DNA from 2 places in the Bradyrhizobium sp. CCBAU 51753 genome. Region 2 is predicted to be linked to the other one. Evidence: riboswitches for the same ligand, from Rfam matches in the RefSeq annotation. Region 2 holds a riboswitch; the other holds the start of a gene.
What was found. Region 2 has a riboswitch for glycine ahead of XH93_RS27065 (D-amino acid dehydrogenase). Riboswitches for the same ligand answer to the same signal wherever they lie in the genome.
Positions count from the first base shown of each region.

Region 1 (4,867 bases), 180 kb from region 2:
CCTCGGTCTCGCTCAGCGCGCGCCCGAGATCGAGCGGCGCCTGCTGCCGGATCGAGGCGGGCAGCGTCTCGCTCATCAGCATCTGCAGGCTCGCAGCGCCGACCGTCTCCAGCATCGCGTTGATGTCGCGCGGCGAGGGGCCGATGTGGCGGCGGACGAAATCGGTGGCGGCTTCGTTGATCGGCTTGAAGGGTGCGTTCATGGCATCATCCTCAGGCGGTGTGCGCGGCGTAGGCGGCCTCGTCCATCAGGCCGCCGAGCTCGCTCTTGTCCGATATCTTCATCTTGAAGAACCAGGCCTTGCCCGCGGCGTCCGAATTGACCAGCGCCGGCTCGGCGACGAGCGTGTCGTTGACCTCGACCACCTCGCCGGTGATCGGCGCATAGACGTCGGAGGCCGCCTTCACGGATTCGACCACGGCGGCGGCTTCGGCCTTCTTCAGGCTGCGGCCGACCTTGGGCAGCTCGACGAACACGACGTCGCCGAGCTGCGATTGCGCGTAATCGGTGATGCCGATGGTGGCGACGTCACCCTCGATGCGGAGCCATTCGTGGTCGGACGTGTAGAGCGTCGTCATTGTTGATCCTCAGCGTTTGTAGGTATTGGGAACGAAAGGCGTGGCGGCGACCTTGAGCGGCAGCCGCTGGCCGCGCACTTCGGCGAAAACGGTAGTGCCTGTGACGGCGAGTGATGTCGGCAGATAGCCCATCGCTACCGGCGCATTGAGGCTCGGGCCGAAGCCGCCCGAGGTCACCTTGCCGATCGGCTCGGTAGAGGTCGGATCGGCAAACAGGACGGCGCCTTCGCGCACCGGGGCGCGGCCGTCCGGCCGCAGCCCGACGCGGCGGCGCGATGCACCCTGCGCGAATTGGGCGAGGATCTTGCCGGCGCCGGGAAAGCCGCCGGCGCGCCCGCCGCCGCTGCGGCGGACCTTTTGCACCGACCATTCCAGCGCGCCCTCGACCGGCGTGGTGGTGGTGTCGATGTCGTGGCCGTAAAGGCACAGCCCGGCCTCGAGCCGCAGGCTGTCGCGGGCGCCGAGCCCGATCGGCAGCACGTCGGCATTGTCGAGCAGCGCGGTCACAAGCGTCTCGGCCTTGTCCGCCGGCACCGAAATCTCAAAACCGTCCTCGCCGGTATAGCCGGAGCGCGAGACGAAACAGTCGATGCCGGCGACGCGGCGCGGGCCGGCATCCATGAATTTCATCGAACCGACATCCGGGCAGAATTTCGCAAGCGCCGCTTCGGCCTTCGGCCCCTGCAGCGCGATCAGCGCGCGGTCGGCCAGCGACACGATCTCGCAGGCGTCGGAAAGATGCGCGCGCAGATGCGCCTCGTCCTCGTCCTTGCAGGCGGCGTTGACCACCAGGAACAAATGATCGCCGAAATTCGCGACCATGAGGTCGTCGAGCAGCCCGCCGTCCTCATTGGTGAATTGCGCGTAGCGCTGCCGTCCCGGCGCGATGCCCAAAATATCCTGCGGCACCAGCGTCTCCAGCGCGAGCGCGGTGTCCGCGAGCTTGCCGGATTTCGGCCGCAGCGCGAGCTGGCCCATGTGGGAGACGTCGAACAGCCCGGCGTTGCTGCGGGTGTGGAGGTGCTCCTTCAGCACGCCGGCGACGTATTGCACCGGCATGTCATAGCCGGCGAACGGCACCATCTTGGCCCCACGCGCGATGTGCAGCGCATGCAGCGGGGTCTGTTTCAGCGGAGAAGTTTCGGGTGCACGCATCACAGGGCCCTCGCGGTTCCCGCGGGGACCTATTTCCCCTTGAGAAACCTGCAGAAAGCCCCATCTGTCGCTTTGCCTGAGAGTATTATCCCGTCGGCGGACGCATCGGGGTCGAACCCCAGCGCCTCTTTCCAGATGTCAGACGTCACGCGGTCCTTTTGCCTGAGAGTTTCCGGGGCGGTTGCTCCTTCGGCGCCGGCGGTAGGGCCGGTCTCTCCCGACGTGACGGGGTAACAGATAAGATGGAAACACGACGCCACCAAGGCTGTCAACGCAGCCGCAGCAACTATCCCATGTGGTGTTGTGTGCTGCGGCAAGCTTATGATCCGCCTGCACAGTTTCTGGACACCGCCGCCCGCAATGTCTAAAAGCGTTCGGCCGGAAAAATACGGTATTTTGCGCCCGACCGGCCCATTTTCCGATTGGATGAACATGAGCAGCGTCAACGACATCAGGTCGACATTTCTGAACTACTTCAAGGACAACGGCCACGAGATCGTGGCGTCGTCACCCTTGGTGCCGCGCAACGACCCGACCTTGATGTTCAACAATGCCGGCATGGTGCAGTTCAAGAACGTCTTCACCGGGATCGAGAAGCGTCCCTATCAGCGCGCCACCACGGCGCAGAAATGCGTGCGCGCCGGCGGCAAGCACAACGACCTCGACAATGTCGGCTACACCGCGCGTCATCTCACCTTCTTCGAGATGCTCGGCAACTTCTCGTTCGGCGATTACTTCAAGGAGCGCGCGATCGAGCTCGCCTGGAACCTGATCACGAAGGAGTTCGGGCTGAGCAAGGACAAGCTGCTGGTCACCGTCTACCACGACGACGACGAGGCGGCGGGCCACTGGAAGAAGATCGCCGGCTTCTCGGATGACCGCATCATCCGGATCGCGACCTCGGACAATTTCTGGGCGATGGGCGACACCGGTCCGTGCGGGCCGTGCTCGGAAATCTTCATCGATCGCGGCGAGCACATCTGGGGCGGGCCTCCGGGCACGCCGGAAGAGGACGGCGATCGCTTCCTGGAATTCTGGAACCTGGTGTTCATGCAGTACGAGCAGGTGACGAAGGAGGAGCGCGTCGCGCTGCCGCGTCCCTCGATCGACACCGGCATGGGACTGGAGCGGATGGCCTCCATCCTGCAGGGCGTCGAGAGCGTGTTCGAGAGCGACCTGTTCCGCAACCTGATCGATGCGGCATCGTCGGCGCTCGGCCATGGGCCGAACGCGCAGAACGTGGCGTCGTACCGGGTGATCGCGGACCATCTGCGTTCGTCGGCTTTCCTGATCGCCGATGGCGTGCTGCCGTCGAACGAGGGCCGCGGCTATGTGCTGCGCCGGATCATGCGCCGCGCGATGCGCCATGCGCAGCTGCTCGGCGCCAGCGAGCCGCTGATGCACCGCCTGGTCTGGGCGCTGGTCCGCGAGATGGGCCAGGCCTATCCGGATCTGGTGCGCGCCGAGAAGCTGATCGAGGAGACGCTACGGCTGGAAGAGACGCGGTTCCGCAAGACCCTGGTGCGCGGATTGTCGCTGCTCGACGAGAAGAGCGCCGGCCTCAAGAAGGGCGACATGTTCGATGGCGACACCGCCTTCACGCTGTACGACACCTATGGCTTCCCGCTCGACCTGACCCAGGACGCGCTGAAGTCGCGCGGCATCAGCGTCGACCAGGCGGCGTTCAGCGACGCGATGGAGCGCCAGCGCATCAAGGCGCGTGCGTCCTGGGCGGGCTCCGGCGAGGCGGCGAGCGAAGCGATCTGGTTCCCGCTCCGCGAGAAGCTCGGCGCGACGGAGTTTCTGGGCTACGAGACCGAGAGCGCGGAAGGCGCGGTGACGGCGCTGGTCAAGGACGGCGCCGAGGTCGACAGCCTCAAGCAAGGTGAGACCGGCGCGATCCTGCTGAACCAGACGCCGTTCTATGCGGAGTCCGGCGGCCAGGTCGGCGACATCGGCGTGCTCACCGGCGAGGGCGTCACCTTCCGCGTCACCGAGACGCAGAAGAAGGCCGGCGATCTGTTCGTGCATCTCGGCACGGTGGAGCAGGGCACGCTGAAGATCGGCACCGCGCTGCAGCTCGAGGTCGACCACGCCAGGCGCTCGTCGATCCGCGCCAACCACTCCGCGACGCACCTCCTGCACGAGGCGCTGCGTCAGGTGCTGGGCGATCACATCGCGCAGCGCGGCTCGCTGGTCGCGCCCGACCGGCTGCGCTTCGACTTCGTGCATCCGAAGCCGATCACGCCGGAAGAGCTTGCCCGCGTCGAGGACATCGCCAACGACGTCGTGCTGGAAAATGACGAGGTCACCACCCGCATCATGGCGGTGGACGACGCGCGCGAGGCCGGCGCCCGGGCGCTGTTCGGCGAGAAGTATGGCGACGAGGTCCGCGTCGTCTCGATGGGCAAGTCGGCCCGCGCGCACGGCCAGAACGCGCTCGGCTGGTCAGTCGAACTGTGCGGCGGCACCCATGTCCGCCGCACCGGCGATATCGGGTTGATCTCGGTGACCAGCGAAAGCGCGGTGGCGTCGGGCGTGCGCCGCATCGAGGCGCTCACCGGCCGCTACGCGCGCAAGCATGCCAACGACACCATGGCGCTGGCCAAGTCCGCGGCGCAGGAGCTGCGCACCTCGGTCGAGGACGTGCCGGCGCGCATCGCCGCGCTGGTCGAGGAGCGCAAGAAGCTCGAGCGCGATCTGTCGGACGCCCGCAAGAAGCTCGCGATGGGCGGCGGTGCCGCGTCGAACGGCGCGGGCGCCGGGGTCCGCGAGGTCGGCAACGTCAAGCTGCTGGCGCGCGCGGTCGAGGGCGTCGAGACCAAGGATCTGAAGAGCCTGGTCGACGACGGCAAGAAGCAGATCGGCTCCGGCGTGGTCGCCATCGTCGGCGTCACCGAGGACGGCAAGGCCGGCATCGTGGTCGGGGTCACCGCCGATCTCACCTCGCGCTTCAACGCCGTCGAGCTGGTGCGCAAGGGCTCCGAAGCTCTCGGCGGCAAGGGCGGCGGCGGCCGGCCCGACATGGCGCAAGCCGGCGGCCCCGACGGCGCCAAGGCCAGCGCCGCATTGTCGGCGATCGAACAGGCGATGGCCGGCGCCTGACGGAGAGGCAGATCGTGACGACAGTTCCG
Region 1 covers NZ_CP030037.1:6,092,504-6,097,370, reverse strand. Annotated here, with positions in the region: gene gcvP (aminomethyl-transferring glycine dehydrogenase) at 1-202, opposite strand, end outside; gene gcvH (glycine cleavage system protein GcvH) at 213-578, opposite strand; gene gcvT (glycine cleavage system aminomethyltransferase GcvT) at 588-1,733, opposite strand; glycine riboswitch at 1,874-1,964, opposite strand; gene alaS (alanine--tRNA ligase) at 2,166-4,838, shown strand; gene XH93_RS27925 (cyclic nucleotide-gated ion channel) at 4,853-4,867, shown strand, end outside.
Region 1: linked by a shared signal. The riboswitch ahead of gcvT (glycine cleavage system aminomethyltransferase GcvT) and the one ahead of XH93_RS27065 (D-amino acid dehydrogenase) in region 2 are both predicted to bind glycine.

Region 2 (4,867 bases):
ATGCAGCAATTGGAGCATGACGATGACGAACGAGTATCCTTCCGACAAGCCCGCGGCGAGTGAACAGGACCGGCGCAAGGATCCGCCGTCGCCCGAGCGCAAGCCGCCACAGGGTGGACCGCCGGTGCAGGACGGCCTCGAGCAGGTGCGCGACAGTCACACCTGACCGCCGGGAACCGGGCGAAAATCAAAATGGCCGGGGCGATGCCCGGCCATTTTCATTTGTGCGATGTATTGGCGTCGCGTGACGGTTCGTCGCTTCGCCCTACTCCGACTTGTCGATGTTCCAGAAGATCGGGGTGGCCGGACCGTCGAGCACGCCGGTCAGCGACTTCCGCCACCCGCTCGGGACCGTATACTGGCCGAGCGGAATGTAGATCACTTGATCATAGGCCTCGGTCTGAATCTCGGCGGCGATCTTCTTCTTCTCCTCGGCCGAGCTTGCGCGTGCGAACTTGTCGCGCAGTTCCTCGATCTTGGGATCCTCGGCCCAGCCGAACCAGCCGCCGTTCTTGCCGCGCCCCGTGATCGAGGCATTGACGATGGGATCGGCGACGTCGGCGGCGACCCAGTTGGTGAAGAACATGTTCCAGCCGCCTTCCTTCGGCGGCTTCTGGCTGGCGCGGCGGGTCACCACGGTCTGCCAGTCGGTGGCCTGCAGGTCGACCTTGAAGCCGGCATCGCGCAACAGCTGGGCCGCAACGATCGGCTGGGCCTTCAGCGTGGTGACGTCGCCCGGCGCCATGACCACGACCGGCGTGCCGTCATAGCCCGACTCGGCGAGCGCCTTCTTGGCCTGCGCCAAGCCGTTGCCCTTGACCAGCGTTTCGGCGCCGACGTCGGTCTCCAGCGGCGTGCCGCACACAAAGAACGCGCCGCAGACCTGCTGATACTTGGCATTGCCGACCAACGCATCGAGCACGTCCTTCTGGTTCATCGCCAGGAACGCGGCGCGACGCACCTTCGGATTGTCGAACGGCGGATACAGGAAGTTCATGCGCCCGAGCGTCTGGAAGCCGAACTTGTTCAACACCTCGATCTTGAGATCCTTGCTGGCCTCCAGCACCGGCAGCATGTCGAACGGCAGCTGCTCCATGAAATCGATGTCGCCGGACTGCAGCGCGTTCACCGCGGTCTGCGCGTCGGGCATCGTGATCCATTCGACGCGGTCAACCTTCACGACCTTGCCGCCGGCAGTCCAGCTTGCCGGCTCCTTGCGCGGCACGTAGTCCTTGTTCTTCTCATAGACCGCCTTCACGCCGGGCTGGAATTCGCCCTGCACGAACTTGAACGGACCCGATCCGATCTGCTCGGGAATCGCCTTGTCCGGCGGCGTCTCGGCGAGACGCTTCGGCATCATGAACGGCACGCGCGAGGACGGTTTGCCGATCGATTCCAGCACCAGGCCGTAGGGCTCCTTCAGCTTCAGCGTGATGGTCTTGGCGTCGGTGGCCTCGAGGCTGGCGACGAAGTCCATCAGCTTCTGGCCCATGCCGTCGGCCTTGCCCCAGCGCTTGAGCGAGGCGACGCAGTCCTCCGCCGTCACCGGCGCGCCGTCGTGCCATTTCAGGCCGTCGCGCAGCGTGAAGGTGTAGGTCAGCTTGTCGTCGGAAACCTTCCAGTCCGCCATCTGCGGCTGAATCTTGAAACTGGAATCCGTCGCCAGCAGCGTGTCGTAGACCATGTAGCCGTGATCGCGGGTGATATAGGCCGTGGTCATGATCGGATCGATCACGCGCAGATCCGAATGCATCACCGCGGTGACGGTCTTGGGCGCGGCCATGGCTTGCGGCGCCGCGAACGACAGCGCGATCGCCGACAACGCGGCCGCTATCGTGTGGCGCTTCCAACGCGAGATAGGCAACATTACGATTTCTCCTGACGTGTAATTGGTCAAAGCCGGCTTATTCGTTATGCATGCGGTTCGTTGTTTGGGCGGACTAACATGCTGTATGGCTTGCGAAATTGAGACTTGCATCAAGCACGGTGCGCGTCAATCGGTTTCCGGGAAGATCGCACGTACACAAACGAATTGTGCGCCGCGCCAGCATTTTGACTTTACAAAATCGTCGCCTGCGATTTTCGTAGGCGCGCGCGGCCGTCGCCATAACAACAGAAGAGAAAAAATCATGAACCCAGCCAATCTTCCCTTTGATTCCGAAGCGATGCTGCAGGGCCTGCGCAGCTGGGTGGAATGCGAGAGCCCGACCTGGGACGCAGCCGCCGTCGAGCGGATGCTCGACCTCGCCGCGCGCGAGATGGCGATCATGGGTGCGACGATCGAGCGCATCGCCGGACGCCAGGGCTTTGCCGGCTGCGTCCGCGCCCGCTTTCCGCATCCGAAGCAGGGCCAGCCCGGCATCCTGATTGCCGGCCATCTCGACACCGTGCATCCGGTCGGAACCATCGAGAAGCTCGCATGGCGGCGCGAGGGGAACAAATGCTTCGGCCCTGGCATCTTCGACATGAAGGGCGGCAACTACCTCTCGCTCGAGGCGATCAGGCAACTGGCGCGCGCCGCGTTCACGACGCCGCTGCCGATCACCGTGCTGTTCACCCCCGATGAAGAAGTCGGCACGCCGTCGACCCGCGACATCATCGAAGCGGAAGCCGCGCGCAACAAATATGTGCTGGTGCCCGAACCCGGCCGGCCCAACAACGGCGTCGTCACCGGCCGCTACGCGATCGCGCGCTTCAATCTGGAGGCCGTCGGCAAACCGAGCCATGCCGGTGCGACGCTGTCCTCCGGCCGCTCTGCGATCCGCGAGATGGCGCGGCAGATCCTCGCCATTGACGGCATGACCACCGAGGACTGCACCTTCTCGGTCGGCATCGTGCATGGCGGCCAGTGGGTCAATTGCGTTGCGACAACCTGCAGCGGTGAAGCGCTCAGCATGGCCAAGCGCCAGGCCGATCTCGACCGCGGCGTCGAGCGCATGCTGGCGTTGTCGGGCACGTCCAACGACGTGACATTCAAGGTGACGCGCGGCGTCACCCGCCCGGTGTGGGAGCCGAACGCCGGCACCATGGCGCTGTACGAAAAAGCCAAAACCCTCGCGGGCGCGATGGGGCTCGACCTGCCGCATGGCAGCGCCGGCGGCGGCTCCGACGGCAATTTCACCGGTGCGATGGGCATCCCGACGCTCGACGGTCTCGGCGTGCGCGGCGCCGATGCGCACACGCTCAACGAGCACATCGAAGTCGACAGCCTCGCCGAGCGCGGCCGGCTGATGGCGGCGCTGTTGGCGACGCTGGAGTAAATCGGATTTGCACTGCACAACAGGTTGGCACGTCCGGATCGAAATTTAGCCTTGTCCAATTTTTTGGCTTCGCCTACGGTCCGGCCGTCCAAATCGACGATGCGGGAGAGATCGACGCGAATGCATCACGCATTCGCATCGGCGCCGACGGAGCAACCGCCCCGGAAACTCTCAGGCAAAAGGACCGTATCGTCAGGACGATCTGGAGAGAGACGAACATGGCCCAACACGACAGGCCATGCGTCCACCGAAGGGGATAGTCCGCGATCTGGCCTCGGCCCGATGCGGATCAAGCTCTCAGGTACCGTGACAGATGGGGCGCCGACACCGGTTTCACCGGCGGCTCGGCGACTCTAACAACACGGGAGCCTGAAGACCATTATGCCTCACATCGCGATCATTGGCGCCGGCATCACCGGCGTAACGACGGCCTATGCCCTGCTCGAACGCGGCTACCGGGTGACTGTCCTCGACAGGCATCGCTATGCCGCGATGGAGACGTCGTTCGCCAATGGCGGACAACTCTCCGCCAGCAATGCCGAAGTGTGGAACAGCGCCGCGACCATTCTCAAGGGGCTGCGCTGGATGCTGAGAAGCGACGCACCGCTGCTGATGAATCCGATGCCGAGCTGGCACAAATACTCATGGGTCGGTGAGTTCGTCGGCAGCATCGGCCGCTATCGCGCCAACACCATCGAGACCACGCGGCTCGCCATCGAAGCGCGCAAGCATCTGTTTTCCATCGCTCAGCGCGAGAACATCGCCTTCGATCTCGAACGGCGCGGCATCCTGCACATCTATCACGACAAGGCCGGCTTCGATGCGGGCCTGCGGGTCAACACGCTGCTGCAGCAGGGCGGGCTCGATCGCCGGCCGGTGACGCCGGATGAAATCCGCAGCATCGAGCCGGCGCTGCAGACGCCGTGCTATGGCGGCTTCTTCACGCCGTCGGATGCGACCGGCGATATCCACAAATTCACCCGTGGCCTCGCCGACGCCTGCAGCCGCCGCGGCGCGATCATGATTCACGAAGCCAATGTCGATGCGATCGTCCGCCACGACGACGGATTCCGCGTCATTTGGAGCGAGGCGGCCGCGCATGACGCGGCGGTTGCCGCGCGGCACGAACTGCAAGCGGACGGCATCGTCATTTGCGCCGGGGTCGCGAGCCGTCACTTCGCCGCGATGCTTCATGACCGGGTGAACGTCTATCCGGTGAAGGGATATTCGATCACCGTCGAGCTCGATGCGCCGCAAAGCCGGCAGGCCGCACCGACGGTCAGCCTGCTCGATGAAGCGGCGAAGATCGTGACCAGTCGGCTCGGCGCCGATCGCTTCCGCGTCGCCGGCACCGCCGAATTCAACGGCTTCAACCGCGACATTCGCGCCGACCGGATCCGGCCGCTGGTGGACTGGGTGCGGCATCATTTCCCGGCGATCGACACCTCGAAAATCGCGCCATGGGCGGGCCTGCGCCCGATGATGCCGAACATGATGCCGGTGGTCCGTGCGGGGCGCAATCCCGGCGTGTTCTACAACACCGGCCACGGCCATCTCGGCTGGACCCTGTCGGCCGCGACAGCGCAGCTGGTGGCCCAGGCGATCGA
Region 2 covers NZ_CP030037.1:5,916,968-5,921,834, forward strand. Annotated here, with positions in the region: gene XH93_RS27050 (hypothetical protein) at 23-166, shown strand; gene XH93_RS27055 (ABC transporter substrate-binding protein) at 266-1,867, opposite strand; gene XH93_RS27060 (M20/M25/M40 family metallo-hydrolase) at 2,130-3,260, shown strand; glycine riboswitch at 3,353-3,457, shown strand; glycine riboswitch at 3,461-3,575, shown strand; gene XH93_RS27065 (D-amino acid dehydrogenase) at 3,642-4,867, shown strand, end outside.